DNA from 4 places in the Streptomyces sp. NPDC051963 genome. Region 2 is predicted to be linked to each of the others. Evidence: riboswitches for the same ligand, from Rfam matches in the RefSeq annotation. Region 2 holds a riboswitch; each other region holds the start of a gene.

Region 1 (7,547 bases), on a different contig from region 2:
CGACGTCGGTGTACTGCGCGGGCCTGCCCGCGAGGAACACATGGCGGGCGCCCGCCGTCTTCAGTGCCTGCGCGGTGTCCGCGGCCCGCTCCTCGTACAGCGTGTCGCTGGAGCAGAGGCAGGCCTCGGTGGCGCCGCTCTCTTCGAAGGTGCCCTCCGTGACGGGTTCGATGCCGCCCGCCTGGAAGAGGTTCGCGGCGAAGGTGAGGCGCGCGGTGTGGGCGGCGGCGGGGCCGAGCGCGGCCAGGAAGATCCGCGGCCGGGCGCCGGCCCTGGCGAGGTGGGCGTCGGAGCGGGCGCGCAGGGCCTCGTAGGTCTCGTCGCGGCGGACGCGGGGGAGTCCGCCGGACGGCGGCTGGGGCGCGGGCGCGCGCTCCACCGGCTTCTCGGCGAGGTGCGGGAACTCGCTGACGCCGGTGACGGGTTCACGCCGCTGGGCGAGCTTCGCGGTGCGCGCCTCCCAGGTCTCGGCGAGCCGCTCGCCGAGCCGGCCCGAGCGCAGCGCGGCAGCCTGGCCGCCGATCTGCTCCAGCCACCGGAAGAACTCCCAGCCGGCGTGGGCGAGTTCGTCGGTGAGCCGCTCCACGTACCAGGAGCCGCCCGCCGGGTCGATCACCCGGGCCAGGTGGGACTCCTCGATGAGGATCGTCGAGGTGTTGCGGGCGATGCGCCGGGCGAACCCGTCCGGCAGGCCGATCACATGGTCGAAGGGCAGCACGGTCACGGAGTCGGCGCCGCCCACCCCGGCGGCCAGCGTGGCGATCGTCGTGCGCAGCATGTTCACCCACGGGTCGCGGCGCGACATCATCACCGGCGAGGTCACGACGTGCTGCACCTGGGCGCCCGCGGCGTCGGCAGCGCCGGACACCTCGGCGACCCGCGCCCACAGCCGCCGTGCGGCGCGCAGCTTGGCGATGGTCAGGAACTGGTCGGCGGTGGCCGCGTAGCGGAACTCCAGCTGGGCGCAGGCCTGTTCGACGGTGAGCCCGGCCTCGGTCAGCTCCCGCAGGTAGGCGACCCCGGTCGCGAGCGAGGCGCCCAGCTCCTGCGCGGCCGAGCCGCCGGCCTCGTGGTAGGGCAGCGCGTCCACGGTCAGCGACCGCAGCCCCGGGTACTCCTCGGCGCAGCGCCGGGCCAGTCCCGCCGCGGGCGCGAAGTCGAGCCGCTGCCCGGTCCGGGCCTCGTACCCGAGCGGGTCGGCCCCGAGGTTGCCGCGCGCCGCGTCACGGGCGACGCCCCGCTCCTCGTACAGCCGCAGCAGCTCACCTGCCGCGTTCTCGGTGTCCCGCCCGGCATCCAGGACGATGGGCGCCAGATCGAGGTAAACGCCTTCGAGTGCCTGGCCGAGCGCTGAGACAGGGAAACCGTCTTCACCGACGACCAGCCAGAGGGAGGTGACACCGTTTTCCAGGTCGGCGAGGACGAGGTCGCCCGCGGCCGTCGCGTGCCGCTGGCGTACGTCCCAGCCCCCGGCGGTGTTGCCCTCCGGGCGGCTGCCTCGCACAAAGGGGGAGAAACCGGGGAAACCGGTTTCGGGGGCGGCATCGAGCGCGGTGTACAGGGGCCGGGTGCGCAGCCCGTCCTCCAGCGCGGTGGACAGGGCGTCCTCGGCGGCGGCACCGGAGACCTCCTTGCCCGACTTGCGCAGGACGCCCTCCACGAGGTGCTGCCACTGCTCATGGGTCGCGGCGGGGAACTCGGCGGCCAACGAGAGCCCGTCATTGGGCAGGACTGTCATGCTCGGATGCTAGGCGAGCGCGCTTGAGCAGCAGCAGAGCCGAAGGCTGTGACCTTGCCCTCGCCGCTTCTGTGACCGGCGCCTCACCGCTTGGAGGGTGCCATCGCGGCGAGTTCGCCGGGGGTACGGGGGCCCGCTGCCGTATCGGTCAACAGCCCCTGGGCGAAGAGTACTTGAGCTGCCGCGATGCCCCACGGCAGCCGTAGCCCGGACTGCTGGAGGAGGTCGGTCCGGGCCAGCATCTCGGATGCGGGACCGGTGCGTACTCCGGACGGGGTGAGCAGCGCCGTGTCGTCGGCCCAGCGCAGGGCGAGATCCACGTCGTGCGTCGCCATCACCACCGTCGTGCCGCCGGCGCGAAGGCCGTCGAGGGTGGCGAGCAGCCGCTCCTGTCCGTCGGGGTCGAGCCCGGCGGTCGGCTCGTCCAGGATCAGCACCCGGGGCCGCATCGCCACCGCGCCCGCGATCGCCGTCCGCTTGCGCTGGCCGTAGGAGAGCAGATGTGTGGGCCGGTCGGCCAGATCGGCGATGTCCAGCGCTGCGAGGGCCTCGTCGACGCGCGCCCGCACCTGAGGGTCGGGCAGCCCCAGGTTCAGCGGGCCGAAGGACACGTCCTGCGCGACGGACGCGGCGAACAGCTGATCGTCCGGGTCCTGCACCACCAGCTGGACGGTGGTCCGCAGCCGGGTCAGGCCCTTCCGGTCGTACGACACCCGCTTCCCGTCGAGCGTCAACTCCCCGGCGCGCGGCCGCAGTCCGCCGCTCAGCAGCCGCATCAGCGTGGTCTTGCCGGTGCCGTTGCGACCGAGCAGCGCGAGGGCCCGCCCGTCCCGCACCTCGAAGTCGAGCCCACTGAGCACGGCCGGACCGTCCTCGTAGGCGAAGGACACGCCCCGCAGGGCGACGAGGGCGGCGTCGCTCATGACAGCGGCCTTTCCAGTACGAGGGTGAGGGCGGCCAGCGTCGCGAGGAGGAGCGTGCTGGCGACCGTGAAGCGGACGGAGACCCGGGCTTCGGGGACGAGGACGCGCAGGGTGCCGTCGTAGCCGCGCCCGGCGAGCCCGGCCTGGAGTCGGGTCGCCCGGTCGAATGCCCGTACGAACGCGGTCGCGCCGAGCCCGGCCAGGGACCGCCAGGCGGCGGCTCGCGTGGTGTGCCCGAGCCGCGCGGCCTGTGCCTCCCGGATCCGGCGCATGGAGTCCAGCAGCAGGAAGCTCATGCGGTACGTCACCAGCGCCACGTCGACGACCGGCGCGGGCACGCCGGCCTTCACCAGACGGGGCAGCAGGTCGGACATGGGTGTGGTGAACGCGAAGAGCAGCACGCCGAGCGAGGCGGCCGAGGTGCGCAGCAGCAGTTCCCCGGCGCGCACATGTCCCTCGTCGGCGAGGGACACGAACCCGTCCGGGCCGCCGACCTGCACCAGCAGGGTGGCAGCGCCGGTCACGCAGAAGCCCAGCGGGACGCGGTAGGCACGCCACAGCTTGCGACCGGGCACGCCCGCCGGGCCCAGCAGCACGGCGAGCGCGGTGGCCAGGACCAGGGCCGCGCCCGGCCAGGGCGGCAGCGAGATCGCCAGCACGGTGAGGCCGAGCCCGAGCACGGCCTTGTCCACGGGGTGACGGCGGCGCCAGCGACTGCTGTGCGCCGCCGCGTCGATGGGCAGCACTCAGACCTGCTCGTCGGCCGTGCTCTCGGCCCCCCGCGGCTCCAGTGCCCGCTGCTCGCCCTGCCGCCGCCCGCGCCGCAGGCCGAAGTAGTAGGCGAGGACACCGGCGCCGAGGGCCGCCTGCAAGGCGAACAACGCCGACTCGATCTCGCCGGACGGCGGCTCGTACAGGGGCGAGAACCAGGGCTCGTAGTCCGGCTTGATCTCGGTGATCGCCGTTTCCGCCTCGGCGTCGGCGCCCGTGAACGGCTCCTCCTTGTGGTCGCCGAGGCCGAGGACCAGCGGCAGCACCGCGAGCGCGGCCACGGCGAGCAGCAACAGGGAGTTGATCTTCGCGTTCCGGCTCATCGGGCCACCGCCTCGGCGTCGGCCTTCTTGCTGAGCAGCACGCCGAGCCGGGTCAGCTCACCCTTGCTGGACTGCACGAGCAGCCGCATCACCAGCACCGTGAGCAGTCCCTCGCTCACCGCGAGCGGGATCTGCGTGACCGCGAAGATGGACCCGAACTTGCCGAGCGCACCCAGGAAACCGCTGCTCGGGTCGGGGAAGGCGAGCGCCAGCTGGACGCTGGTGACGCAGTAGGTGGACAGGTCGGCGACGAACGCGCCGAAGAAGACCGCCACCATCAGCGGCACGTCGTAGCGCCGCAGCACCTTGTAGACGGCGTATCCCGCCCAGGGCCCGATGATCGCCATCGAGAACACGTTGGCGCCGAGCGTGGTCAGGCCGCCGTGGGCGAGCAGCAGCGCCTGGAAGAGCAGGGTGATGGTGCCCAGCACCGCCATGATCGGCGGCCGGAACAGGATGGCGCCCAGGCCGGTGCCGGTCGGATGGGAGCAACTCCCGGTCACCGAGGGCAGTTTGAGGGCCGACAGAACGAACGTGAAGGCTCCGGAGGCGCCGAGGAGCAGGGTGCTCTCCGGGTGCTCTTTGACCTCACGGGTGAGTGACCGGACTCCGTGGACGACAAATGGCGCCGACGCGACGCTCCAGGCGACCGCGTGCGCCGGAGGCAGAAAACCCTCGGCTATGTGCATGGCTCAGCAGACCCTCTCCAGCACCTCGTGGATGGTTGACGTGCCCTGGCCGGTCTCCTGGCTGACGGGTACCACCGCCCGTGCTCCGCCTTCCCGGGTCCGAGGACCCAGTGGCTGCCCTTGGGCCCTGCCGTCGAACTCCCGTCCCGCCGTGCAGGCGGACGACGAGCATTTGACGGCAGGGCCCAAGGGCCGGAGCCGGACTTCCCGATTCACAGTGGCGAGGGCCGCACCGGCATCACACCGGATTTCCCGTTCACCAAGGCGTGGTGACAGTAGTGGGCCCCCGGGGGTGGTGACAAGCCGTGCATGGGGGCGCACAGGGGGAGTGAACAGCGCTAACGGCCGTCGCCGCCGGGCTCCGGCAGTCCCGGCCCCGCACACCGTACGTCCGTATCGGGCACCTTCCCGCCCACGAGATACGCGGCCACCGTGCCGTCCACGCAGGTGTTGCCGCGGCTGGCGAACACGCCGTGCGAGTAGTCGTCGGCGAGGGTGATCAGACGCGAGCCGGGCAGCACCTTGCCCAGTTCGCGGGCCCCCTCGATCGGAGTGACCGCGTCGTGCGCGGAGGCGACCAGCAGCACCGGCGGGGCGTCGGGGCCGCCGAGCGGGGTCCGCCGGGCGGGCCGGTACGGCCAGTAGGCGCAGGTGGACGCCTCCATGCCGGTCAGGACCGGCTGGGAGTCGATACGGCGGGTGCGGCGGATGTCCGCCAGGATGCGGTCCGGCGTCGGCGCGGGGCCGTCGGCGCACTTGACGATGCGGTTGGCCGCCTCGTAGTTGCGCGAATCGGCGCTGTCGAACGCCGTGCCGGGCCGAAGCCCGTCCGTGGTCCGGTCGTTGAGGTAGTTCCGCATCCCGTCGGCGAGAGTCGTCCAGCGTTCGGTGCGGCCGAGCGCGCGGTAGACGGCACGGTCGAACTCGGACGCCCCGAAGCCGTCCACGGGTGCGGCGCCGAGCCCTCGGCGCACCCGTAGAGCGGCCCGGCGTATGTCGTCGGCGTCCGAGCCCAGGCCGAAGCGGTCGGCATGGGCCGCGGCCCACTCGAAGAACGTGTCCCGCTGCCGCAGCAGCGCCCGGCTCTGGAGCACGTCGAACGCGTACCAGTCCCACGGCCCGACCACACTGTCCAGCACCATCCGCCCGACCCGCCGCGGGAACAGCGCCGCATAGGCCGCGCCGAGATGGCTGCCGTACGACACCCCGAGGAAGCTCGTCCTCGGCTCGCCGAGCGCGGCGCGGACGGCGTCCATGTCGTACGCCGTCCGCTCGGTGGACAGATACGGCAGGACGTCGCCCGCGCCCGTCGCGCAGTCGTGGGCCATGTCCCGCAGCGAGGCGAGGTAGGCCCGTTCCGCCGTCGGACTCGCCGGCACGGGATCCGCGCCCGGACTGTCGAACAGGCCGCCCATGTCGCCGCAGCCGACCGGTGAGCTCCGGCCGACGCCGCGCGGGTCGAAGCCGATGACGTCGTACGAACGCCGCACGCTCTCCGGGAGTTTGGCGCGCTTGGTCACCGCGTAGGGGAGCCCGGAGCCGCCCGGCCCGCCGGGGTTCACCAGCAGGATGCCGCGTCGCTCGGCCGGCGTGCCGGAGGCGGGGACGCGGGAGACGGCGATGGTCAGACGCGGTCCCTCCGGGTGGTGCCGGTCGAGCGGGACGTCGATCCGACCGCACTCCACGCGGTCGGGTGCGGGCGGGCGTGGGACGGAGTCGGGGCAGTCGCCGAAACGGACGGCCGGTGCCGGGGGTGCGGCCGCGGCGGGAGCGGGTGCGGGGAGCAGCGCGAGGGCGCACAGAATCACCGCGGAGCGGGTGTGAACGGACAAAAGGAACCTCAAGGTGATGTTGTTCTGTCAGATGACAATGAAAATGATTATCGATAACGTGGCCGAGTCAAGTCCGGCCCTCCTCCCGTCCGAGGGGGTTCCGGGCTGCCCTGACGTCTGAAATACCCGTAGGGAAAAGGGGAGTTGTGGCTCATCTGCTGATGGTCGAGAGCTGGGTCGGTGCCATGAGCCGACTGCTGCCGAGAGCGATCCGGGAGAGCGGGCACGAGTTCACGTTCCTCACCCGTGACCTGCATCACTACCTCCGGTCGGCGCCGGAGGGGACCGCGCATCCGCTGCTCGGCGCCCGTCATGTGATCACCGCCGACACGAACGACCTCGGCGCCCTGCTGCCGGAGATCGAGCGGCTGCACACGGCGCTCGGCTTCGACGGGGTGCTGACGTCCTGCGACTACTACCTCCCGGCCGTGGCACGCATCGCCGGACACCTCGGACTGCCCGGTCCCGGCCCCGAGGCGGTGGAGAACGCCTGCCGCAAGGACGCCACCCGCCGCGTTCTCGCCGACGCGGGCCTGCCGCAGCCGCGCTTCGCCGTGCACGAGGAGTGGGCGGACATCGCGCGGGCCGCGGGGGAGATCGGCTACCCGCTGGTGGTCAAGCCCGTCGACCTGTGTGCGGGTATGTATGTCCGGCGGGTCGACGACGAGGCGCAACTGGCCGCCGCCGTACGGGCGTTGGGCGACTTCCCGGTCAATGCGCGCGGGCAGCGCCGGGCGCCCGTCGTCCTGCTCGAAGAGCTGCTGGACGGGCCCGAGGTGAGCGTCGAAACCGTTTCCCACGCGGGTGCGGTCCATGTGGTCGGCGTGACCGACAAGAGCGTCGGCGGCGCCCCCGCCTTCATCGAGACCGGCCATATGTTCCCGGCCGCGCTGACGTCCGCCGACAACGAGGCCGCCGAGCAGACCGCGCTGGGCGCCCTGAAGGCCCTTGACCTGACGGACGGCGTCGTCGCCCACACCGAGATCAAGCTCACCAGTGCCGGCCCGCGCGTCGTCGAGGTCAACCCGCGCCCCGCCGGAAACCGCATCACCGAACTCGTGCGCCACGTCACCGGCATCGACCTCGCCGCCGCCTTCGTCGAAGTCGCCCTGGGCCGCGCACCCGACCTGCGCCGCACCGACACCGGCCTGCGCAGCGCCGCCATCGGCTTCCTGGTCCCGCACACCGCCGGGACGCTCGAAGCGCTGGACGGCTCCGAACTCCCTGATGTACCCGGTGTGTTGGAGGTACAGCTCGCCGAGCCGGGCAAG
Region 2 (7,547 bases):
TGGCTCGTGATCGCAAACCGTTCCGTCATCGCACCCATGTCATAGCGGCATCCATGACGGCGCTCGCCGTCGGAGGGATCGCCCTCACCGAGGTTCCCGCCTTCGCCGCGAGCAGGCCGAAGGGACACGACGTCTCGTCGCACCAGAAGAACGTCAACTGGAAGAGCGCGGCGAACAAGGGCGCCAAGTTCGTCTACGTCAAGGCGACCGAGTCCCACACCTACCGCAACCCCTACTTCAGCCAGCAGTACCAGGGCTCGCGCAACGCGGGCCTGGTCCGCGGGGCCTACCACTTCGCGCTGCCCAACAAGTCGTCGGGCAGGACCCAGGCCGCCTACTTCATCCGCAACGGCGGAGCCTGGCGGGCGGACGGCTGGACTCTGCCGCCCGCGCTCGACATCGAGTACAACCCGTACGACAAGAAGCACAGTTGCTACAACATGAGCAATTCCAGGATGGTCGCCTGGATCAAGGGGTTCAGCAACGAGGTGAAGCGGCTGACCGGACGCCGCCCGGTGATCTACACGACCGCCCACTGGTGGAACAAGTGCACCGGCAGCAGCCGGGCCTTCGCCTCGAACCATGCGCTGTGGGTCGCCCGCTACAACTCGTCGACGGCGGGCACCCTGCCGGCAGGGTGGGGGTTCTGGACCTTCTGGCAGTACGACAACAGCGGCAGCCTGCCCGGCGACCAGAATCTCTTCAACGGCTCCCTGTCCCAGCTGAAGAAGTTTGCCCGAGGCTCCTAACTCTTGGGACGCATGGGCCGCACGGAACCCGAGGGGCAATATCGGCACTTCTCGGCACCCTGCGGCCCCCCTCAGTTCACCTTCCGTTCATTCAGGTTACCTACGTTCAACCGGCCAACGACCTCGAACGATTGCCTGGGTAAATGGAAAGCTTCTCGCTGATCCTCGCGATTGTGGTGGTAACCGCACTCGCGTTCGATTTCACGAACGGTTTCCACGACACCGCCAACGCGATGGCCACGACCATCTCGACCGGTGCGCTCAGACCGAAGGTCGCGGTGGCCATGTCCGCCGTCCTCAACCTCGTCGGCGCCTTCCTCTCGGTGGAGGTCGCCAACACGATCTCCAAAGGGCTCGTCGACGAGACCGGTATACGTCCCGAGGTCATCTTCGCCGCCCTGGTCGGCGCGATTCTCTGGAATCTGCTGACCTGGCTGGTCGGGCTCCCCTCCAGTTCCTCGCACGCCCTCATGGGCGGTCTGATCGGCGCCACCATCGCCTCGGCAGGCGTCGGTGCGGTCCACGGCGACGCGCTCGTCACCAAGGTGCTGATCCCGGCGATCGCCGCCCCGATCGTCGCCGGTGTCGCAGCGTTGCTGGCCACGCGCCTGTCGTACTCCCTCGGCAAGAAGGCCGACGGCAAGGCGGCCGCGAAGGGCTACCGGGCCGGCCAGATCGCCTCGGCCGGTCTGGTCTCGCTGGCCCACGGCACCAACGACGCGCAGAAGACGATGGGCATCATCACCCTCGCCCTGGTCGCCGGCGGCGCCATCGCCCCCGACTCGAACCCTCCCACCTGGGTGATCCTCTCCGCGGGCCTGGCCATCGCGCTCGGCACCTACCTCGGCGGCTGGCGCATCATCCGCACCATGGGCAAGGGCCTCACCGACCTCCAGCCGCAGCAGGGCTTCGCCGCCCAGACCAGCGCGGCCACGGTCATCCTGGCCTCCTCCCACCTCGGTTTCTCCCTGTCCACCACGCACTCCGTCTCCGGCGCGGTGATGGGCGCGGGCCTCGGCCGCAAGGGCGGGGTCGTCCGCTGGTCCACGGCCACCCGGATGTTCGTCGCCTGGGGTCTGACGCTGCCGGCGGCGGCCCTGGTCGGTGCCGTCGCGGAATGGGTCACCGGTTTCGGCAGCTGGGGCACCGCCCTGGTCGCGGTCTTCCTGATCGCCTCCAGCGCCGCGATCTGGCAGCGCTCCCGCCGCGAGGTCGTCGACCACACGAACGTCAACGACTCGGCGGAGGAGCCGGCCGGCGTGGTGACGACGGCGATCGCCGCGGTGACCCCGCCGCCCGCGGGCACGACGGCCGAGGAGCTGACGGCCACGATCCCCGCCCCGTCCTCGGAACCCGCGCCCTCGCAGGCCACGGTCTGACCCCCACCCAGCACTCGAGAAAGCAGCATCATGAAGATCGACTGGGCGACCCTGGGCTCCGTCTTCGGCGTCAGCCTCGTGGTCACCGTGGCCCTCGTGGCCCTGTTCACCCTCGGCGTCGCGGGCCTGTCCCGGCGTGAACGCGCCACGGTCCAGGGCGACTCCGCGGCGCTCGCGATCACCGGCGCATACGCCTGCTTCGCCGCGTGCGCGGCGGCGGTGGCCTACGGGATCTATCTGATCGTCGCGTGACACGCCGCGCGTGAAGGCACCCAGGGGTGCGGGACGGATCACCGTCCCGCACCCCTCGTGTGTGGGCCTCAGCACACTCTCCCGTTGCAGGTCAACGGCAAGTTGACGCCCCTTCCGGCCCCATGGTGGACTGCCGGAGCCATATACGGCGGCAGGAGAGGAAGCCGGTGTGAATCCGGCGCGGTCCCGCCACTGTCACCGGGGTAGCAATCCCCGGGAGCCAGGAACTCTCACCGCCGGTCTAGTCGAACCAGGGCGTGGACACCCTGAGTGAGGACATATCGCGATGCTCGGCTGCCGTTCGAGGTGCAGTACCAGGTCTCTGCCTGACCCCGTGGCCGGCTGAGCCGCATGCGTGCCGATCGCGTCTTCGCGTACGGCGCCGCCGCCGGACTCATCGGCGACCTGCTGCTCGGCGATCCGCGCCGCGGGCATCCGGTCGCCGCGTTCGGGCGAGCCGCCGGGGCCGTGGAACGGGTGCTGTGGCGTGACCATCGAGGGTGGGGCACCCTGCACACCACCGTGTGTGCCGGCGGCACCGTCGCACTCGGTGCCGTCGCCGCCCGGATCGTACGGTCCTCCCCTGCCGCGTCCGTCGCCCTGACCGGCGTCGCCACCTGGGCGGTGGTCGGCGGGACTTCGCTCGCCCGTGAGGCGCGGGGCATCGGACGGGCACTGGAGGCGGGGGACGTCGAGGGGGCGCGGGCCCGGCTGCCGCATCTGTGCGGGCGGGATCCGCAGGCGCTGGATGCGGACGGGATCGCCCGCGCTGTCGTGGAGTCCGTCGCCGAGAACACCTCCGATGCCGTCGTGGGGGCGCTCGTGTGGGGCGCCGTCGGCGGTGTGCCGGGGCTGCTCGGGTTCCGGGCCGTGAACACGCTGGACGCCATGGTCGGGCACAAGTCTCCCAAGTACCGGCGCTACGGCTGGGCTTCGGCCCGCCTCGACGACCTCGCCGGCTGGCCGGGGGCGCGGCTCACCGCCGTACTCGCCGCCGTGGCCGGTGCCGAGCCGCGGGGGGCCCTGCGGGCCTGGCGTGCCGACGCCGCGCAGCATCCGAGTCCCAACGCGGGGCCCGTGGAAGCCTCGTTCGCGGGGGCGCTGGGGGTGCGGCTCGGGGGAACGCTGTCGTACGGGGGGCGGATCGAGCACCGGCCCGTCCTCAACACCGAGGGGCGTCCCGTCGCCACCCACGACATCGAACGGGCCGTACGGCTCTCCCGTCGCGTCGGCGTGCTCGCGCTCGGCGTCGGTGTCGCCGGCCGGCTGCTCGCCAGGCGACGTACGAAGGGACGTACCTCATGAACGGCGGTCTGCTCGTCGCCGGCACCACCTCCGACGCCGGTAAGAGCGTCGTCACCGCCGGGATCTGCCGCTGGCTCGTGCGACAGGGGGTCAAGGTCGCGCCCTTCAAGGCGCAGAACATGTCCCTGAACTCGTTCGTCACCAAGGAGGGCGCGGAGATCGGGCGGGCGCAGGCCATGCAGGCGCAGGCCTGTCGTGTCGAGCCCAGCGTGCTGATGAATCCCGTGCTGCTCAAGCCCGGGGGCGAACAGAGCAGTCAGGTCGTGCTCATGGGGAAGCCCGTGGGCGAGCTGAGTGCACGTGGCTATCACGGTGGGCGGCAGGAGCGGCTGCTCGGGACCGTCCTCGACTGTCTTGCCGAGTTGCGGGGCACGTATGACGCGGTGATCTGTGAGGGGGCCGGCAGTCCTGCCGAGATCAATCTGCGGCGCACCGACATCGTCAACATGGGCATCGCCCGGAATGCCGGGCTGCCCGTGCTCGTGGTCGGGGACATCGACCGTGGCGGGGTCTTCGCCTCGTTCTTCGGGACCGTCGCCCTGCTGTCCCCCGAGGATCAGCGGTACGTCGCCGGGTTCCTCGTCAACAAGTTCCGCGGAGATGTGTCCCTGCTCGAACCCGGGCTGGAGATGCTCCACGGGCTCACCGGACGGCGCACGTACGGCGTCCTGCCCTTCCGGCACGGCCTCGGTATCGACGAGGAGGACGGGCTGCGGGTCTCAATGCGGGGGACGGTGCGCGAGTCCGTCGTCGCTCCCCCGGTCGGAGACGACGTGCTGCGGGTCGCCGTCTGCGCCGTCCCGCTCATGTCCAACTTCACGGACGTCGACGCCCTCGCCGCCGAACCCGGCGTCGTGGTGCGGTTCGTGGACCGGCCGGAGGAGCTGGCCGACGCCGATCTCGTGATCGTTCCGGGCACCCGCGGAACGGTCAGGGCCCTGGAGTGGCTCAGGGCACGGGGGCTGGCCGACGCCCTGAAGCGCAGGGCCTTCGAAGGGTGGCCCGTGCTCGGGATCTGCGGTGGGTTCCAGGTGCTCGGTGAGCACATCGAGGACGACGTCGAGAGCCGCCGGGGACAGGTCGACGGGCTCGGGATCCTCCCCGTGCGGGTGCGGTTCGCGAGGGAGAAGACCCTCACCCGGCCGGCAGGACAAGCCCTCGGCGAGCAGGTCGACGGCTACGAGATCCATCACGGGGTCGCCGAAGTCCTGGGAGGGGAGCCCTTCCTGGACGGCTGCCGGGTCGGACAGACCTGGGGCACGCACTGGCACGGTTCATTGGAGTCGGACGGTTTCCGGCGGGCGTTTCTGCGTGAGGTGGCGGCCGCCGCGGGCCGTCGTTTCGTGCCGGCCCCCGACACGTCGTTCGCCGCGCTGCGCGAGGAGCAGCTCGACCGGCTCGGCGATCTGATCGAACAGCACGCGGACACGGACGCGCTCTGGCGGCTCATCGAGTCGGGCGCGCCACAAGGACTGCCTTTCATTCCACCGGGAGCGCCCGTATGAGCACAGTGTTGTTGTTGTCGACCGCCGACACGGATCTGCTGGCGGCACGGGCCGCTTCCGCTGCCGACTACCGGATCGGCAACCCGACCCGAGTGGATGTGGCGCAGGAGCTGCCCGCGCTCGTCGAGGGCGCCGACATCGCCGTCGTACGGCTGCTGGGCGGCAAGCGGGCCTGGGAGGACGGGCTCGCCGCGCTCAAGGCCTCCGGCATCCCGACCGTCCTGCTCGGTGGAGAGGCCGTCCCCGACGCCGAGTTGATGGCCGAGTCGTCCGTGCCCGCCGGCGTCGTCGCGGAGGCGCTCAGGTATCTCGTCGAGGGCGGGCCGGAGAACCTGACCGAACTGGCCCGTTTCCTCTCCGACACCGTGCTGCTCACGGGCGAGGGGTTCGTCGAGCCGCAGAAGATGCCCGAGTACGGCGTCCACGGCGAGCGTGCCTGCGTCGAGGGCCGGCCGACGGTCGGCGTGCTCTTCTACCGGGCGCACCATCTGAGCGGCAACACGGGCTTCGTGGACACCCTGTGCGACGCGATCGAGGCGCGGGGCGTCAACGCCCTTGCCGTGTACTGCGGTTCACTGCGCGGCGCCGACGCGGGGCTGTACGGGCTCCTCGGCACGGCGGATGCGCTGGTCGCCACGGTTCTCGCCGCCGGCGGCACCCACGCCTCGCAGGCGTCGGCCGGCGGTGACGAGGAGGCCTGGGACATCGGGGCGCTCGCCGACCTCGACGTGCCTGTGCTGCAGGGGCTCTGCCTCACGTCGTCCAGGGCGGCCTGGGACGAGTCCGATGCCGCCCTCTCCCCCATGGACGCGGCGATGCAGGTCGCGATCCCGGAGTTCGACGGCCGGCTGATCACGGTCCCCTTCTCCTTCAAGGAGCAGGGCCCGGACGACGTCCCGGTGTACGTCGCCGACCCCGAGCGGGCTGCGCGGGTCGCCGGGATCGCCGTACGGCACGCGCGGTTGAAGCACAAGGCGAACGCGGACAAGAAGCTCGCGCTCGTCTTCACCGCCTACCCGACCAAGCACTCGCGCGTCGGCAACGCGGTCGGCCTCGACACGCCCGCCTCCGCGGTACGGGTGCTCGACGCCCTGCGGGACGCCGGATATGCGCTGACCGAATATCCCGACAACGGCGACGAGTTGATCCACCGGCTCATCGAGGCCGGAGGTCACGATGTCGAGTGGCTGACGGAGGACCAGCTGGCCTCGGCGCCCGCGCGCGTGCCGCTCGCCGACTACCGGGCGTGGTTCGACACGCTGGATCCGCAGCTCAGGGACGCCATGCTGGAGGCGTGGGGCGAGCCGCCGGGCAGCCTGTACGTGGACGGGGACGACATCGTCCTCGCCTCGCTCCAGTTCGGGAACGTCGTCGTGATGATCCAGCCGCCGCGCGGCTTCGGCGAGAACCCGATCGCGATCTACCACGACCCCGACATGCCGCCGTCGCACCACTACATGGCGGCGTACCGGTGGCTGGAGAACTCGTTCGGCGCCGACGCCGTCGTCCACATGGGCAAGCACGGCACCATGGAATGGCTGCCCGGCAAGGGACTCGGGCTCAGCGGCGGCTGCGCGCCGGATGCCGTGCTGGGTGAACTGCCCCTCATCTACCCCTTCATCGTCAACGACCCCGGCGAGGGCACCCAGGCCAAGCGGCGCGGACACGCCACCGTCGTCGACCACCTCGTGCCGCCGATGGCGCGGGCCGACACCTACGGCGACCTGGCGAAGCTGGAGCAGCTCCTCGACGAGTACGCGCTCGTCTCCGACCTGGACCCGACGAAGGCCCCGGCGGTCCGCGCGCAGATCTGGACGCTGGTCAAGGCGGCCGAGCTGCACCACGACCTGCACGTCGACGACCAGCCGGACGACGGTGACTTCGACGAGTTCGTGATGCACATCGACGGCTATCTGTGCGAGATCAAGGACGTGCAGATCCGGGACGGGCTGCACATCCTCGGCGGCGGGCCGGTCGGCGAGCCGCGCGTGAACCTCGTGCTCGCCGTGTTGCGCGCCTCTCAGGTGTGGGGCGGACAGGCCAACGCGCTGCCGGGGCTGCGGGCTTCGCTGGCCGAGCACTTCGGGCTGAGCGAGAAGGAGTTGCTGGGCGAGCCGGGCGCGCCGGTGAAGGTGCCGGACGGGCTGACCTCGCTGGTCGAGGGGCCTGCGCGCACGGGAGCCGACGCGATCGACCTCCTTGAGCAGTTGTGCCGCCGGTTCGCCGAGGGCATGGAGGAGCGCGACTGGAACAGGACGGCCGTTCCCGCTCTGGTGCGCGAGGTCGTGGGCGTCGAACTCCCGGATGCCGTCGCGGTGTTGGAGTTCGCCTGCGACGAGGTGGTGCCGCGGCTCGCG
Region 3 (7,547 bases), 950 kb from region 2:
GTGTCGCCGTATTTCTTTGTCAGCTCGTTGACTTCGATCACGGCACTACGGTCGCGCGGTGGGCCGGTGCGGCACATCGGGCCTCCGCTGACAGTCGTACTGGCCCGATGTCGACCGTGGTTGTACGTCTCCGGGCCGATGACCTGGGCCGCACTGCCTGCCTACGATCCCGGCATGCCCGCCACCGAAGCTCCGCCGCCCCTGCACAAACGCCTGCCGCCGGGTGTCTGGGTGGCGCTCGCGTGGTGTGCGGGGGAACTGTTCAGCCGCCTCGCTCGCGTGCGCCTGCCGGGTGAGATAGAGCCCGACGAGGTGCCCGCGGCCCAGCTGTACCGCTGGGAGGGGCTGGCGACTCTGGCGCTGTCCACCGCCCTGGCCCTGTACGGCAGCCGTCTGCTGTCCCGGAAACCGCTGGCCGCCCTCGTCTGCCTGCTGACGGCCGCGTGCTGTGCGACGACCTCGCTGGGAGGGGGCGAGATACCGATGGCCCAGTTCGTCGCGCCCACCGTCGCCCTGTACTTCATCGCGGCGTCGCACGCCCGCCGGACCGCCCTGATCGCCCTGGCCCTGGCACTCGGCACCCTGGCCGGCTGGCTCACCGCGCGGCTGCTCAGCGGCTGGCATGTCGGCACCTCCGCCGAACTGACCGTCGCCATGGTCGCCGTGATCGCCTGGCTGCTCGGCAACTCCTCCCACCAGGCCCGTGTCCACGCCGAACGGCTCGTGGCCGAGCATGCCGCCCAGGTCGTCACGGCCGAACGCCTGCGCATAGCCCGCGAGATGCACGACACGGTCGCCCACAGCATCGGCATCATCGCCCTCCAGGCCGGAGCGGCGGTCCGCGTGGCGACGACCCGCCCGGCGTCGGCTCTGGAGGCGATGCGGGCGGTGGAGAACGAGGGGCGGGAGACCCTCTCCGGTCTGCGGAGGATGCTGGTCGCGCTGCGGGCGGCGGACGAGGGACGGAGCGTGATCTCCGCGGGTCTGGCGGACGTGGACCGGCTGGCGGCCGTGACGACGGCGGCGGGCGTACTGGTCGAGGTGTGTCGGGTGGGCGACCCTCGCGCGTTGCCCCCGGACATCGACTTGTCGGCCTTCCGGATCGTCCAGGAGTCGGTCACCAATGTCGTACGGCATGCGGGCACGCGCGCGTGCCGGGTCACCCTCGACTATCGCGCCGACGACGAACTGGCCCTGGAGATCACCGACGAGGGCCGCGGGCAGGGGAGTTCGACGGACACCGGGTTCGGGTTGGCCGGCATGAGGGAGCGAGTCGCTCTGCTCCACGGCGAGTTCTCGGCGTCGCCGCGCCCCGAGGGCGGCTTCCGAGTGGCGGCCCGGCTGCCGGTCCCGGCGGTGGGGCGATGAGCACCAGGGTGGTGCTGGCCGACGACCAGCAGCTGATCCGTACCGCACTGAGCATGGTGCTGGCCGACCTGGCCGACATAGAGGTGGTGGGGGAGGCGGCCAACGGGGAGGAGGCGGTACGGCTGGTCGCCGAACTCGCCCCGGACGTGGTGGTGATGGACATCCGGATGCCCGGGATGGACGGCATCGAGGCCACGGACCACATCACCCGGGACCGGCCGGACACCAGGGTGGTGGTCCTCACCACCTTCGACGACGACGATTACGTGTACGGCGCGCTGCGCGCCGGCGCATCCGGGTTCCTGGTCAAGGACATGGCCCTGGACGACATCATCGCGGCCGTGCGGATCGTGGCGGCCGGCGACGCGCTCATCGCGCCGAGCGTGACGCGCCGGCTGATCCGTGACTTCGCGGCCCGTCCGCAACCGTCCGGCGCCGGCCGCGATCTGACGTCCATCACGGACCGGGAACGCGAGGTGCTCACCCTCGTCGGCTCGGGTCTGTCCAACACGGAGATCGCCGCCGAGCTGTGCATCAGTGTGGCGACCGCGAAGACGTATCTGACGCGTCTGCTGGCGAAGCTGGACGCGAGGGACCGGGTCCAGCTGGTGATCATCGCGTATGAGGCGGGGCTGGTGTCGGTGGGCTGACCTACGATGACGCAGGTGGCTCAGATGGCGCAATAAATGGCTCGCGATGGCACCACGTGTGTGCCATGATGGTGTCACAAGCGGCGCACGCCTTGGTCCTGGAGGCCGAGGGGTGCGCGTTTCGCGGAGTGAGCCAGCAAAGGGGGCGGGTCATGGAACGGGTCATGGAAACAGCGCAGAGCCGGCAGCCGGCGGCACCCGGCGCGTTCATCGCCTTCGCCCGATTCGTGTTCTGCGGCGGCGGGGTGGGGCTCGCCTCCAGCTTCGCCGTGGCGGCCGCGGCCTCCTGGATTCCCTGGGTCCTGGCCAACGCCGTCGTCACCGTGGTCTCCACGCTCCTGGCCACCGAGCTGCACGCCCGCTTCACCTTCGGCGCGGGCGGGCGCGCGACCTGGCGTCAGCATGTGCAGTCGGCCGGGTCCGCGGCGGTCGCGTACGCGGTGACCTGCGCGGCGATGGTCGTCCTCCAGCAGCTGGTGGCGGCGCCCGGTGCGGTGCTTGAGCAGGTGGTCTATCTGACCGCCTCCGCACTCGCCGGTGTCGGGCGGTTCGTGGTGCTGCGCGTCGTCGTCTTCGCGCGGAACCGCTCGCAGACCGCGGCCACCGTCCGCGCCGCCCGTCCCGTGCCCGCGGCCATGAACCGCGCCTCGGTCCCGGCGGAACCCGCGACGCTCTGCCACGCCGCCTAGGACGCGGTCGCCCGCAGGTACTTCCCGAGGCGGGCGATCGCGGACGGGTTCCGTGGGCTCTCCACCAGGTCGACGTAGTCCAGCGTGAAGATCCGCTTGTTCTTGACGGCCGACACCTTCCGCAGCGGGGCGTAGGACAGCAGGAACTTCTTCTTCTGTTCCGCCGTCACATCGCCGTAGTCGCAGATCACGATCACGTCGGGGTTCCGTTCCACGACGGTCTCCCAGCCGACCGTCGTCCAGGAGTCCGCCACGTCGTGCATGACGTTGACCCCGCCGGCCTCGCTGATGATCTGGTCGGGCGCTGCGTACCGGCCGGAGGTGAAGGGCTGGTCCTCGCCGCTGTCGTAGAGGAAGACCTCGGGGGAGTCGGCCGGGGCCTTCGCCTTCACCCCGGCCACCACGCGCTTGAAGTCGGCGATCAGCGCGGCCGCCCGCTTCTCCACGCCGAACAGCCTGCCCAGGTTGGTGAGGTCCTCGTACAGCGCGTCCAGCGGCGGCATGATGCCCCGGGAGGTGTCCGTACGGCCGTTGCGGCAGGACTCGGTGAGGATGTATGAGGGGATGCCGAGCTTGCCCAGCGCGTCCGGCGTGAAGCCGCTGTCCTCGCGGAAGCCGTAGTTCCAGCCGGCGAAGACCCAGTCGCCGCGGGCGTCGAGGACGTTCTCCGTGGTGAGCTGGTCCTTCGACAGCCACTTCACCTTGTCGTAGCCGTCCTTCCACGGCACGCCACTCAGGTCGCCCTTGTCGTCGGGCATCGCGAACCCGGCCATCCGGTCCTCCAGGCCGAGCGCGAACATCAGCTCGGTGATCCCGACGTCGTTGGTGACGACCCGCTCCGGGACCTTGTCGTACGTCACCTTGCGCCCGCAGTTGGTGAGCGTGACGGACGACGCTGCCTTCGAGTCGGGCGCGGGCTCGACCTCGGCGCCGCAGCCCGTGGTGAGCACGGCCAGGCAGACGGCGGCGACAACTGGCTTACGCATGGCGGGGAGTTCCTTGATCGGACGGCGGGAGAAGGTCGAAGAGGAGTTGGACGGCGCCCGTCTCCGGATGCCGGACGGGATGGGCGCGCACGCCGAACACCTCGGCGAGCAGGTCAGGGTGCAGGACGTCGTGCGGGGGACCGGTGGCGACGACCCGCCCGTCCGCGATCACGTACAGCAGATCGCAGTGCGCGGCGGCCAGGTTGAGGTCGTGCAGCGCGGCCAGCACCGTCAGACCGCTCGCCCGGACCAGGGACAGCACGTCCAACTGGTGGGCGATGTCGAGGTGGTTGGTCGGTTCGTCCAGGACCAGTACCCGGGGACGCTGGGCCAGCGCCCGTGCGATCAGCACGCGTTGCCGCTCGCCGCCGGACAGGGCCAGAAAGCCCCGATCCGCGAGCCGGTCCACGCCCGTGGACCGCATCGCCTCCGCACAGATCGCCCGGTCCTCGGCCGCCGTACGGCCCCGGTGCGGCAGCCGCCCCATCGCGACCACCTCGGCCACGGTGAAGTCGAACTCCGACGACGACTCCTGCGGCAGCGCGGCCAGCCGCCGGGCGGCGGCACGGGGATCCAGTGCGTGTACGTCGTCCCCGTCCAGCCGTACGACCCCCGCGGCCGGCCGCAGCGCCCGGTACACGCACCTGAGCAGCGTCGACTTCCCGCTCCCGTTGGGCCCGACCAGCCCCACGAACGCCCCGCTGTCCACGGTGAGTTTGATCTCGTCGACGAGCCGCTTTCCGGCCGCCTCGAACGTCACGCCCTCCACATCGAGCCGCATCAGCGCCCCCCGAACGCGTAGCCGCCGCGCCGCATCAGGAGCAGGAAGGCCGGGACACCGACCACCGCCGTGATCACCCCGACCGGCAACTCCGCCGGCGCCGGCAGCAGCCGGGACAGCACATCCGCCCACACCAGCAGCACGGCCCCGGCGAGCGGGGCGACCGCGAGCACCCGCCGGTGATCGGCGCCGACCAGCATCCGTACGACATGCGGCACCATCAGCCCGACGAACCCGATGGCTCCGCTGACCGCCACCACGGTCCCGGTCACCGCCGCCGTGACCAGGAACAACTCCCGCCGCAGCCGGGTCGGTTGCACCCCCAGCGCCGCCGACGTCTCGTCCCCCATCGCCAGCGCGTTCAGCGCCTCCGCCCGCCACCGCAGCCACACCCACCCGGCCGCGACCGTCACGGCGGCGATCGGCACCCGTGGCCAGGTCGCCCCGCCCAGACTTCCCAGCAGCCACATCACCGCCGAGCGCGCCGCCTCGCCCCGGGCCGCGCCGAACACCATCACGGTGGTCAGCGCCTCGAAGCCGTACGCCAGCGCCGTCCCCGTCAGGATCAGCCGCAGCGGCGTCAGCCCGTGCGTCGCCGAACGGGCCGCGGCGTACACGATCGCCATCGCGGCGAGCGCCGAGCAGAACGCGGACACCGACAGCGCCCACACCCCGAGGCCCGCGAACGCCCCCAGCAGGATGACCGCGTTGGCCCCCACGGCGGCACCCGACGAGATCCCCAGCACGAACGGGTCGGCCAGCGCATTGCGCACCATCGCCTGCACGGCCACCCCGACCGTCGCGAGCCCCGCCCCCACGACGGCCGCCAGCACGACACGCGGCAGCCGGATCTCCCAGACGATCGTGTACGCCGCCACGTCCTCGGCGTGGATGGCCCCACCGGTGAAACCGGCCCCCAGGAAACGGAAGACGTCCCCCCAGCCGACCCCCGCGGCGCCGAGCCCGACGCCGGAGACAAGGGAGACGAGGAGCAGGATCGCGAGGGCGGCAACCAACGGCGGCACGGGTATTCGGCCTGGTGAGGGGCGCACGCTCGGCGGTCCTTCGCCTCGGCTCGCAGTCCTCGGCGAGCGGTCAATGGGCTGACAAACCGCCTGCGGGTAATCGGGCTTGTGCGTCGGCCCCAAGGGGCCACGCACACACCGTTGCGGGTCAGCGCCGGACTCTCACCGGACTTCCCCCGCAGGAGGCTCGGGGAGACTAGCAGGCGCGAGTGAAGGCGGCCCAGGTGGCTTCGCCGATAAGGATGACGGGGCCGTCGGGGTTCTTGCTGTCGCGTACCGGTACGACGCCGGGGACTCCGTCGGCGACCTCGACGCACTCGCCGCCGTTGTCGTCGCTGTAGGTGCTTTTGCGCCAGCGGGCGGCACCAGGGAAGTCGTACGCGACCTCGACGCAGCTGCCGCCGTTGCCGTCGCTGTACGTGCTTTTGCGCCAGTGGGCGTTGCTCAGGTCGTACTCGCGCATCGTCTGTGATCCTCCGCCGCCGACTCGATCAGGGCCAGGGACACCTCTGGCGACAGGGCGGCGCCCCTGAGCAGATCGTATGCCGACTTCGCGCGCTTCACCACAGCGGGATCGTCCAGCAGGCTCCCCGAATACACGGCTTCTGTATAGGCCGTTGGGGGCGCGTCTTCGAACTCCATCAGCACCACCATCCCGTTCATGAGCGCGTACGCCCCCGCCGAGTACGGCAACACCTGCACCAGCACCACCCGCTCCCGCGCCAGCCTCGCCACATGCTCCAGTTGCTCGGCCATCACCCCGGCGCCTCCGACCGGAATCCGCAGCACGTTCTCATGCAGGATCACCCAATACACGGGCCGTGTAGCGTCCCGGAGGATCTTCGCCCGGTCCAGGCGGCCGGACACCTTCTCCTCGATGTACTCCTCCGGCGCGAACGGGTTCATTGCCACGGTGATCGCCCGTGCGTACGACGCCGTCTGCAACAGACCCGGCACCAGCGCGGGCGCGAACTCGCAGATCTCCGTCGCCAGAGCCTCCAGCTCCGCCGCCCTCGCGAAGTAATCCGCATACCGTTTGTCGTCAATCAGCTTCCGGCACAGCCGCTCGAAAATACCGTCGGTTTGTAGCGCCTCATCAATCCGCTGCGCGATATCCAACTGTGGCTTTCGAATCGCCTGCTCGAACTGACCGATATAGGCGCCCGAGACGAAGACGCGCGCCCCCAACTCAACCTGAGTGAGCCCCCTATCCTCCCGGTGCCGCTTCAGTTCCGTGCCGAAGAACTCCCATGCCGCCTGACGTGAACCGTTGGCCACAGTTCAACCCCCTTGTACTGCCTCGCACTTGTAGAGCACAGACTCCTGCCGAGTGTAGATGTCGTGCGTCACCCTTGAGATGTGAAGCGTAAAACCCGAAAAGGGAGGGGAACCACGTGAAGGCACAGCACTCGGCGCTCTGCGTCGAAGAGGCGGAGGAAGCAGTGAAGGAATTGCGGGCAGCATTGGAAAACGCAGGAATCATTCTGCCGTCCCTGCGGATCGACCCGGCGAGTCTTGCGCGGGAGGCCCCCTGTCCGCTCGTCGAATTGGGCCGCTGTTCCGTCGAAGCCGCGCAGCGACTCGCCGCGGTGCTGCGGTGAAGCCGCCGGTCGGGTCGTACGTGGTGGACACCCGTAGCGGCAGGGTCGGCATCGTCATGGGGCACGAGGGTCCGTACGTCCAACTCAGACCGTACGGCGGCGGCAGGGAGTGGGACGCCGAGCCGGGCGTGGTACGGGGCGCCACGTCCGCCGAGCGGCTCAGCGCCGCCACGGCCCACGCGAACGCACGCAGTCGTGGCGAAATCCCGTGACGGTGGAGTCTTCACCCTGGTCTCCATGGACGGCACCCGGCAGCTGTCGCCGGAGTTGACGGGTGCCTTCGCCGGCGACCTCCGCTTCCCGGTGGGCGGAACGGTGGTGGCCTTTCTGCACCGTCACCGCGGAAACGCGATCCGCTTTTAGGCGGAGGGCAAGTCGGTCTCCATCGATGCCATGATGGCCGCGGAACTGCTCGCCGAGTCCGGCAACACCGTGATGTTTCTCGAC
Region 4 (7,547 bases), on a different contig from region 2:
GATCGCGTCCACCGTCTCGTCCGTCGCCTCCAGCAACCGCTGTGCCAGCAGTACACGTTGGCGCAGGATCCAGCGGTAGGGAGTCGTGCCGGTCTCCTGCTGGAAGCGGCGGGCGAAGGTGCGCGGGGACATATGGGCGCGGATGGCGAGCTGTTCGACGGTGACCTCCTCGTCGAGGTGCCCCTCCATCCACACCAGCACCTCGCCGACGGTGTCGCACTGCGACCGGGGCAGCGGCCGCTCGATGTACTGGGCCTGTCCGCCGTCCCGGTGCGGCGGTACGACCATGCGCCGGGCGATCTTGTTGGCCACCTCCGGGCCCTGCTCCTTGCGCACGATGTGCAGACAGGCGTCGATACCGGACGCGGTGCCCGCGGAGGTGATCACCGGGTCCTCGTCCACGTACAGCACATCGGGCTCGATGATCGCGCGCGGATAGCGCCGGGCCAGCTCGTCCGCCTGCCGCCAGTGCACCGTGCAGCGCCGCCCGTCGAGCAGTCCGGCGGCACCGAGCACAAAGACGCCGGAGCAGACGCTGAGCACCCGGGCACCCCGGTCCGTCGCTCTGACCAGGGCGTCCAGCAGCTCGTCCGGATAGTCCCGCCCGATGTAGTCGCTGCCCGCGGGTACGGCGATCAGATCCGCCTCGTCGAGCCGATCGAGGCCGTACGGCGTGGAGACCGTGAACCCGGGGACATGTGTGCGCAGCGCGGGGCCCTCCGCCGAGACGACCGCGAAGTCGTACACCGGCAGCCCCTCGTCGCTGCGGTCGAGGCCGAACACCTCGCAGACCACACCGAGTTCGAAGGGATGAACGCCGTCGAGCAGGGCGACGGCCACGTTCCTCAGCATGCTGCCAGTGTGCCTTAGATCTGGCAGTAATTCGAGGGTGTGCGACAGTCCTGCCACTGTCATGAGTGTCTTGCCAGTACGAGACTTACCGCATGAACACATTCCTCGAGTACATGGCCATCGTGATCCTCTTCTCCCTCCTCGGGGGCCCGGCGCTCGTGGGGGCGATCCACGAGCGCCGGATCGACCGGCAGCTGAGGCAGGCGGAACGGAAGAACCAGTCCCGGACTCAGAAGTCCTCGTCCAGGTCGACGGTGCCCTCCACCGCCACCTGGTACGCCGAAGGACGACGTTCGAAGAAGTTGGTGAGCTCCTGAACCCCCTGCAACTCCATGAAGGAGAAGGGGTTCTCGGAGCCGTACACCGGCGCGAAACCGAGGCGGCTCAGTCGCTGGTCGGCGACACACTCCAGGTACTGGCGCATCGATTCCGTGTTCATCCCCGGGAGGCCGTCACCACAGAGGTCGCGCGCGAACTGCAGCTCGGCCTCGACGGCCTCCCTCAGCATGTCGGTGACCTGCTGCTGAAGCCGGTCGTCGAAGAGCTCCGGCTCCTCCTTGCGGACGGTGTCGACCACGTCGAACGCGAAGCTCATGTGCATGGTCTCGTCGCGGAACACCCAGTTGGTGCCGGTCGCCAGGCCGTGCAGCAGACCCCGGCTGCGGAGCCAGTAGACGTACGCGAAGGCCCCGTAGAAGAACAGGCCCTCGATGCACGCGGCGAAGCAGATGAGGTTGAGCAGGAAGCGGCGGCGGTCGGCCTGGCTCTCCAGGCGGTCCAGCTTCTCCACCTCGTTGATCCACTTGAAGCAGAACTCGGCCTTCTCGCGGATGGAGGGGATGTTCTCCACCGCGTCGAAGGCGGCGGCCCTGTCCTCCGGGTCCGGGAGGTAGGTGTCCAGCAGCGTCAGATAGAACTGGACGTGGACGGCCTCCTCGAAGAGCTGGCGGGACAAGTACAGCCGCGCCTCGGGGGAGTTGATGTGCTTGTAGAGCGTCAGCACGAGGTTGTTCGCCACGATCGAGTCGCCCGTCGCGAAGAACGCGACCAGCCGGCCGATCAGATGCTGCTCGGCGGGCGTGAGCTTGGCGAGGTCGGCGACGTCCGAGTGGAGGTCGACCTCCTCCACGGTCCAGGTGTTCTTGATGGCGTCCCGGTAGCGCTCGTAGAAGTCGGGGTAGCGCATCGGGCGGAGGGTGAGCTCGAAGCCGGGGTCGAGGAGATTCTGATTGTTGCTGGGCATTACTGGCAGGCCTCGCAGGACTCGGGGTTTTCCAGGGAGCAGGCGACGGCGTCTTCGGCGGTTGCCTGTACGGGGACGGTGGCTTGGGCCTGCGCGGCGCGGGCGATCCTCGTCGCCGGGCGCGAGCGCAGGTAGTACGTCGTTTTCAGGCCCTGCTTCCAGGCGTACGCGTACATCGAGGAGAGCTTTCCGATGGTCGGCGTCTCCAGGAAGAGATTCAGCGACTGGGACTGGTCCAGATACGGGGTACGGGCGGCCGCCATGTCGATCAAACCGCGCTGCGGGATCTCCCACGCCGTGCGGTACAGCGCCCGTACGTCCGCCGGGATCCAGGCGAACTCCTGCACCGAGCCGCCCGACTCGCGCAGCGCCTCACGGCTGCGCGCGTCCCAGACGCCCAGCGCCTTCAGCTCGTCCACCAGGTACGAGTTGACCTGGAGGAACTCGCCGGACAGCGTCTCCCGCTTGAAGAGGTTGGAGACCTGCGGCTCGATGCACTCGTACACGCCGGCGATGGACGCGATGGTGGCGGTGGGGGCGATGGCCAGGAGCAGCGAGTTGCGCATGCCGACGGCGGCGATGCGTTCCCGCAGGGCCGCCCAGCGCTCCGGCCAGGTCAGTTCGACGTCGTAGTGGTCGGGGTGCAGGACGCCCTTGGCGGTACGGGTCTTCTGCCAGGCGGGGAGAGGCCCGTTGCGCTCGGCGAGGTCGGCGGAGGCCTCGTACGAGGCCAGCATGATGCGCTCGGCGATACGGGTGGAGAGGGCCTTGGCCTCGGGTGAGTCGAAGGGCAGGCGCAGCTTGAAGAAGACGTCCTGGAGGCCCATCGCGCCGAGCCCGACGGGGCGCCACTTCGCGTTGGACCGGCCCGCCTGCTCCGTCGGGTAGAAGTTGATGTCGACGACGCGGTCGAGGAAGGTGACCGCGGTGCGGACGGTTTCGTCCAGGCGCTCCCAGTCGATGTCGCCGGCCGCCGTGTCGACGAAGGCACCCAGGTTGACCGAGCCCAGATTGCACACGGCCGTCTCGCCGTCGTCCGTGACCTCCAGGATCTCCGTGCAGAGGTTGGAGGAGTGGACGACGTGGCCCGGCTCGGCCGTCTGGTTGGCGGTGCGGTTGGCCGCGTCCTTGAAGGTCATCCAGCCGTTGCCGGTCTGCGCGAGGGTGCGCATCATGCGGCCGTACAGGTCACGGGCCGGGATGGTCTTCTTCGCGAGGCCCGCTGCCTCGGCCTTGCGGTACGCCGCGTCGAACTCCGCGCCCCACAGGTCGACCAGCTCGGGCACGTCGGCCGGGGAGAAGAGCGACCAGAGGCCGTCCGTGTCGACCCGGCGCATGAACTCGTCCGGGATCCAGTGCGCGAGGTTCAGATTGTGCGTACGGCGGGCGTCCTCACCGGTGTTGTCACGCAGCTCCAGGAACTCCTCGATGTCGGAGTGCCAGGTCTCCAGGTAGACCGCGGCCGCACCCTTGCGCCGGCCGCCCTGGTTCACGGCGGCCACCGAGGCGTCGAGGGTCTTCAGGAACGGGACGATGCCGTTCGAGTGCCCGTTCGTGCCGCGGATCAGTGAACCGCGGGAGCGGATACGGGAGTACGCGATGCCGATGCCGCCGGCGTGCTTCGAGAGCCGGGCCACCTGGTGGTAGCGGTCGTAGATGGAGTCCAGCTCGTCCTTGGGGGAGTCGAGCAGGTAGCAGGACGACATCTGGGGGTGCCGGGTGCCGGAGTTGAAGAGCGTGGGGGAGGAGGGGAGGTAGTCGAGGCGGCTCATCAGCCGGTAGAGCGCGGCGACTTCGTCGACCGACCTGGTGGTGTCGTCCTCGGCGAGACCGGCGGCGACGCGCAGCATGAAGTGCTGGGGCGTCTCGATCACCTTGCGGGTGATGGGGTGCCTCAGGAGGTAGCGGCTGTACAGCGTGCGCAGGCCGAAGTAGCCGAAGCGGTCGTCGGCGGTCCGGTCGATCAGGTCGTCGAGGCGGTCCGTGTGCAGCCGTACGAACTCGGCGGTGCGGTCGGCGATGAGACCCTCGCGGTGGCCGACGGCGACCGACTGGGAGAACGAGATGACGCCCTGTGAGGCGGCCTCGGCGGCGATGCTGACGGTCAGCAGCCGGGCGGCCAGCCGGGAGTAGACGGGGTCCTCGGAGATGAGGCCGGCCGCCGCCTCGGTGGCCAGCTCGCGCAGCTCCGACTCGTCCGCCCGCGCGGACCGGCCGCGCAGCGCGGCGGCGGCGACCCGGCCGGGGTCGGCGTCGGGGAGGTCGGCGGTCAGCTCGGTCAGGGTCCGCAACACTGCGGTTCCCGGGCCGTCGGGGTCCTGGATCGCTGAGGCCGGTTCGGCTGGCGCGATGGTCACTTGGGGCTCTCCCTCGCTCGGCACGGGGCCTTGCGGAGGGCAGGGGGCAGCTCACGAGCGCACACGGCGTCGCGTCCACCGGCCCATTCCACGAGGCCCGGACGTCTCGCACCCGGACCGGGTGGTCGGGTGCGCCGTCGGCAGGTCCTCGGACTGACCATGTGCACAGAACATGCACAAGTACACCGTTGCGGGACAGTTCCGGATTCGCACCGGATTCCCCTGCGGCGACAGCGAGCACGAGCATACATCTTGTGCCGGGTGAGAACAGCACCACCATATGTTGTGTCGTGTCGGCTTCAGAGCGTCAACTGATAGGTGAGGAGAGTGAACTCGGGGTGCTCCGGGATCGGGTGCCAGTCGCGCTCCGGGGCCCGCGTGAAGCCGAGGCGTTCGTAGATGCGGTGGGCCGCGTGCATCAAGTCCTGGGTCGACAGGACCATGCCGGTGCGCTCCGCGCTGCGTGCCCGGTCGACGCAGGCTCGCACGAGGGCCTCTCCGGCGCCTCTGCCGCGGGCCGCCTGCGCCACGGCCAGCATGCGGATCTCCGCCTCCCCCGCGCGGGCCAGGTCGGCCATGGGGCCGGGAGAGGGTACGAAGGTGACTCCGCCGAGGAGTCGGTCGCCCTGTATGGCCACGAGTACGTCGGCGGCGGCCGCTCGCTTGGCCACGTCCTTCAGTTCGCCGAGGTACCAGTCGTTCTCGCCGAAGGTCAGGAGGCCGTCCTGGAGGTAGGCCTGGGCGGTGATGTCGCCGAGGGTTTCGTATTCGGCGGGTCGTGCTCGCCGGATGAGGATGTCCATGCCGGGCAGTGTGCATCAGGGGTACGACAACGGGCCGCCGGATTTCTCCGACGGCCCGTGTCCTGACGTACGGCTCAGTGAGCGGCGCCGGCGGTCGCCGGAGGCAGGTCGACCTGGACGCCGGGGTCCCCCGAGTCCGCCGTGTAGTCCGCCGGGGACGTCTCGTCGATGCCCTCAGGTGCCTTGACGGCCTTGAGCACGAAGGTCAGCACCACCGTCACCAGCACGTTCAGCACGAACGCGGTGAGGCCGATGTAGCCGATCTCGCCGATGCCGGGGATCTCCTTCGACGAGCCGCCGAAGTGCTTCTGGGTCGGGGAGGCGACCCCGTAGGCGGCGATGGTGCCGTAGAGCATGCCGACCGCCCAGCCCGCCAGCAGGGCCCAGCGGTGGAACCAGCGGGTGAAGAGGCCGCCGACCAGGGCCGGGAAGGTCTGGAGGATCCAGATGCCGCCCAGGAGCTGGAAGTTGATGGCGACCGTCTTGTCCATGGTCAGGACGAAGACCAGCGCACCCACCTTCACCAGCAGGGACACCAGCTTGGAGACCTTGGTCTCCTGCGCCGGCGTGGCGTCCGGCTTGATGAAGTCCTTGTAGATGTTGCGGGTGAAGAGATTCGCGGCCGCGATGGACATGATGGCCGCCGGCACCAGCGCGCCGATGCCGATCGCCGCGAAGGCCACGCCCGCGAACCAGGACGGGAACATGTCCTCGAAGAGCTGCGGGATCGCCAACTGCCCGTTGCTGACCTTGACTCCGGCCGCGATCGCCATGAAGCCCAGCAGCGCCAGCAGGCCGAGCATCAGCGAGTACAGCGGCAGGATGGTCGTGTTGCGGCGGATCACCTCACGGCTCTTGGAGGACAGCGTCGCCGTGATCGAGTGCGGGTACATGAAGAGCGCGAGGGCGGATCCCAACGCCAGCGTGGCGTACGTCCACTGTCCCGCCTCGCCCGGAGCCAGCGCCCCGCGCGGCGCACCCGTCGCCGGGTTGGTCTGGCTGAACGCCTCGCCCGCCTTGGCGAAGATGTCGTCGAACCCGCCCAGCTTGATCGGGATGTAGATGATCGCCACCGCGATGACGATGTAGATCAGCGTGTCCTTCACGAACGCGATCAGCGCGGGTGCGCGCAGCCCCGACGAATAGGTGTAGGCGGCCAGCACACCGAACGCGATCAGCAGCGGCAGGTCCTTGACGAACCAGTTGGTGTTCTCGCCGCCGCCGACGCCCATCACGTCCAGGACGGCCTGGATGCCGACCAGCTGGAGCGCGATGTACGGCATCGTCGCGAGGATGCCGGTGACGGCCACGGCGAGGGACAGGCCCTTCGAGCCGAACCGGCCGCGTACGAAGTCGGAGGTCGTCACGTATCCGTGCTTGTGCGAGACCGACCACAGGCGGGGCAGGAACGTGAAGATCAGCGGGTAGACCAGGATCGTGTAGGGCACCGCGAAGAAGCCGGCCGCGCCCGCCGCGTAGATCGCCGCCGGTACGGCGACGAAGGTGTACGCGGTGTAGAGGTCGCCGCCGAGCAGGAACCAGGTGACCCAGGTGCCGAACGACCGTCCGCCCAGGCCCCATTCGTCCAGGCTCTGCTCGTCGGACCGGCGCCAGCGCGCGGCCAGGAAGCCCATGACCGTGACGGCCAGGAAGAAGATGATGAAGACGGCGAGTGCGACGCCGTTCACGCCGTCCTTCACTTGGCGGCACCTCCCTGGCGGGCACGCTGGTCGCGCTGCCACAGCTTGTACGCGATCATCGTCAGCGCCGTGGAGATCAGCACCCACGCCATCTGGTACCAGTAGAAGAACGGGATGCCGATGAAGGCCGGGTCCGTCTTGGCGTACGAACCGACCCACAGCATCGCCACAAACGGGGCGAAGAGGCAGAGACCGATGATCACCCGGACCGGTGTCACCACCGGCGGTCTCGCTTCAGGCACTTCTGACATACCGCGGCTCCGTCCCCTCACTGATCACCTGTGTAACGCGCAGGCAATCTAGGCGACGGTGTCAGGAAAGCGGAAGCCCTCGTCCGCATATCGGTATGTGGCGGTTCTGTGTCTGCCCTGAGCGGCCGGGCGTCTGCCTTCAGCAGCAGCGGAAGCCCTGGCGCGGGTCCGCCTCCTGCCGGTCCGTGCGCATCCGCTCGAAGTCGCGCCGGGACGGAACCTCGGCCTGGGGGTGATCTTTGCGAACATGCGCGACATAGCGGTCGTACGCCGACTCGTCGGTCAGCTCCCGCACGTACCAGCGCACGCCCCTAAGAGCCCGTGCCACTGCCGACCGCATC

What was found. A riboswitch is a leader RNA that binds a small molecule or an ion and turns the genes downstream of it on or off. The one in region 2 is predicted to bind cobalamin.
Region 1: it holds a riboswitch for cobalamin, as region 2 does, so the genes downstream of both, ACIHFB_RS17565 (energy-coupling factor ABC transporter permease) here and ACIHFB_RS12240 (cobalamin biosynthesis protein) in region 2, are expected to answer to the same signal.
Region 3: it holds a riboswitch for cobalamin, as region 2 does, so the genes downstream of both, ACIHFB_RS07960 (iron ABC transporter permease) here and ACIHFB_RS12240 (cobalamin biosynthesis protein) in region 2, are expected to answer to the same signal.
Region 4: it holds a riboswitch for cobalamin, as region 2 does, so the genes downstream of both, ACIHFB_RS28890 (ribonucleoside-diphosphate reductase subunit alpha) here and ACIHFB_RS12240 (cobalamin biosynthesis protein) in region 2, are expected to answer to the same signal.

Annotation. Positions count from the first base shown of each region.
Region 1 covers NZ_JBIUCC010000004.1:175,423-182,969, reverse strand. The annotation lists gene ACIHFB_RS17585 (methylmalonyl-CoA mutase family protein) at 1-1,738, opposite strand, end outside; gene ACIHFB_RS17580 (energy-coupling factor ABC transporter ATP-binding protein) at 1,822-2,661, opposite strand; gene cbiQ (cobalt ECF transporter T component CbiQ) at 2,658-3,407, opposite strand; gene ACIHFB_RS17570 (energy-coupling factor ABC transporter substrate-binding protein) at 3,408-3,755, opposite strand; gene ACIHFB_RS17565 (energy-coupling factor ABC transporter permease) at 3,752-4,444, opposite strand; cobalamin riboswitch at 4,474-4,723, opposite strand; gene ACIHFB_RS17560 (alpha/beta hydrolase) at 4,783-6,276, opposite strand; gene ACIHFB_RS17555 (ATP-grasp domain-containing protein) at 6,423-7,547, shown strand, end outside.
Region 2 covers NZ_JBIUCC010000002.1:1,270,229-1,277,775, reverse strand. The annotation lists gene ACIHFB_RS12255 (lysozyme) at 1-749, shown strand, start outside; gene ACIHFB_RS12250 (inorganic phosphate transporter) at 893-2,128, shown strand; gene ACIHFB_RS12245 (hypothetical protein) at 2,159-2,380, shown strand; cobalamin riboswitch at 2,489-2,631, shown strand; gene ACIHFB_RS12240 (cobalamin biosynthesis protein) at 2,732-3,685, shown strand; gene ACIHFB_RS12235 (cobyric acid synthase) at 3,682-5,190, shown strand; gene cobN (cobaltochelatase subunit CobN) at 5,187-7,547, shown strand, end outside.
Region 3 covers NZ_JBIUCC010000002.1:320,936-328,482, forward strand. The annotation lists gene ACIHFB_RS07930 (ATP-binding cassette domain-containing protein) at 1-41, opposite strand, end outside; gene ACIHFB_RS07935 (sensor histidine kinase) at 175-1,368, shown strand; gene ACIHFB_RS07940 (response regulator transcription factor) at 1,365-2,018, shown strand; gene ACIHFB_RS07945 (hypothetical protein) at 2,183-2,707, shown strand; gene ACIHFB_RS07950 (ABC transporter substrate-binding protein) at 2,704-3,693, opposite strand; gene ACIHFB_RS07955 (ABC transporter ATP-binding protein) at 3,686-4,474, opposite strand; gene ACIHFB_RS07960 (iron ABC transporter permease) at 4,474-5,526, opposite strand; cobalamin riboswitch at 5,573-5,719, opposite strand; gene ACIHFB_RS07965 (DUF397 domain-containing protein) at 5,696-5,962, opposite strand; gene ACIHFB_RS07970 (Scr1 family TA system antitoxin-like transcriptional regulator) at 5,944-6,777, opposite strand; gene ACIHFB_RS07975 (hypothetical protein) at 6,894-7,100, shown strand; gene ACIHFB_RS07980 (hypothetical protein) at 7,097-7,312, shown strand; gene ACIHFB_RS07985 (hypothetical protein) at 7,296-7,463, shown strand.
Region 4 covers NZ_JBIUCC010000007.1:188,414-195,960, forward strand. The annotation lists gene ACIHFB_RS28880 (GlxA family transcriptional regulator) at 1-852, opposite strand, end outside; gene ACIHFB_RS28885 (ribonucleotide-diphosphate reductase subunit beta) at 1,082-2,095, opposite strand; gene ACIHFB_RS28890 (ribonucleoside-diphosphate reductase subunit alpha) at 2,095-4,452, opposite strand; cobalamin riboswitch at 4,574-4,716, opposite strand; gene ACIHFB_RS28895 (GNAT family N-acetyltransferase) at 4,752-5,255, opposite strand; gene mctP (monocarboxylate uptake permease MctP) at 5,330-6,955, opposite strand; gene ACIHFB_RS28905 (DUF3311 domain-containing protein) at 6,952-7,206, opposite strand; gene ACIHFB_RS28910 (YbdD/YjiX family protein) at 7,346-7,546, opposite strand; gene ACIHFB_RS28915 (carbon starvation CstA family protein) at 7,518-7,547, opposite strand, start outside.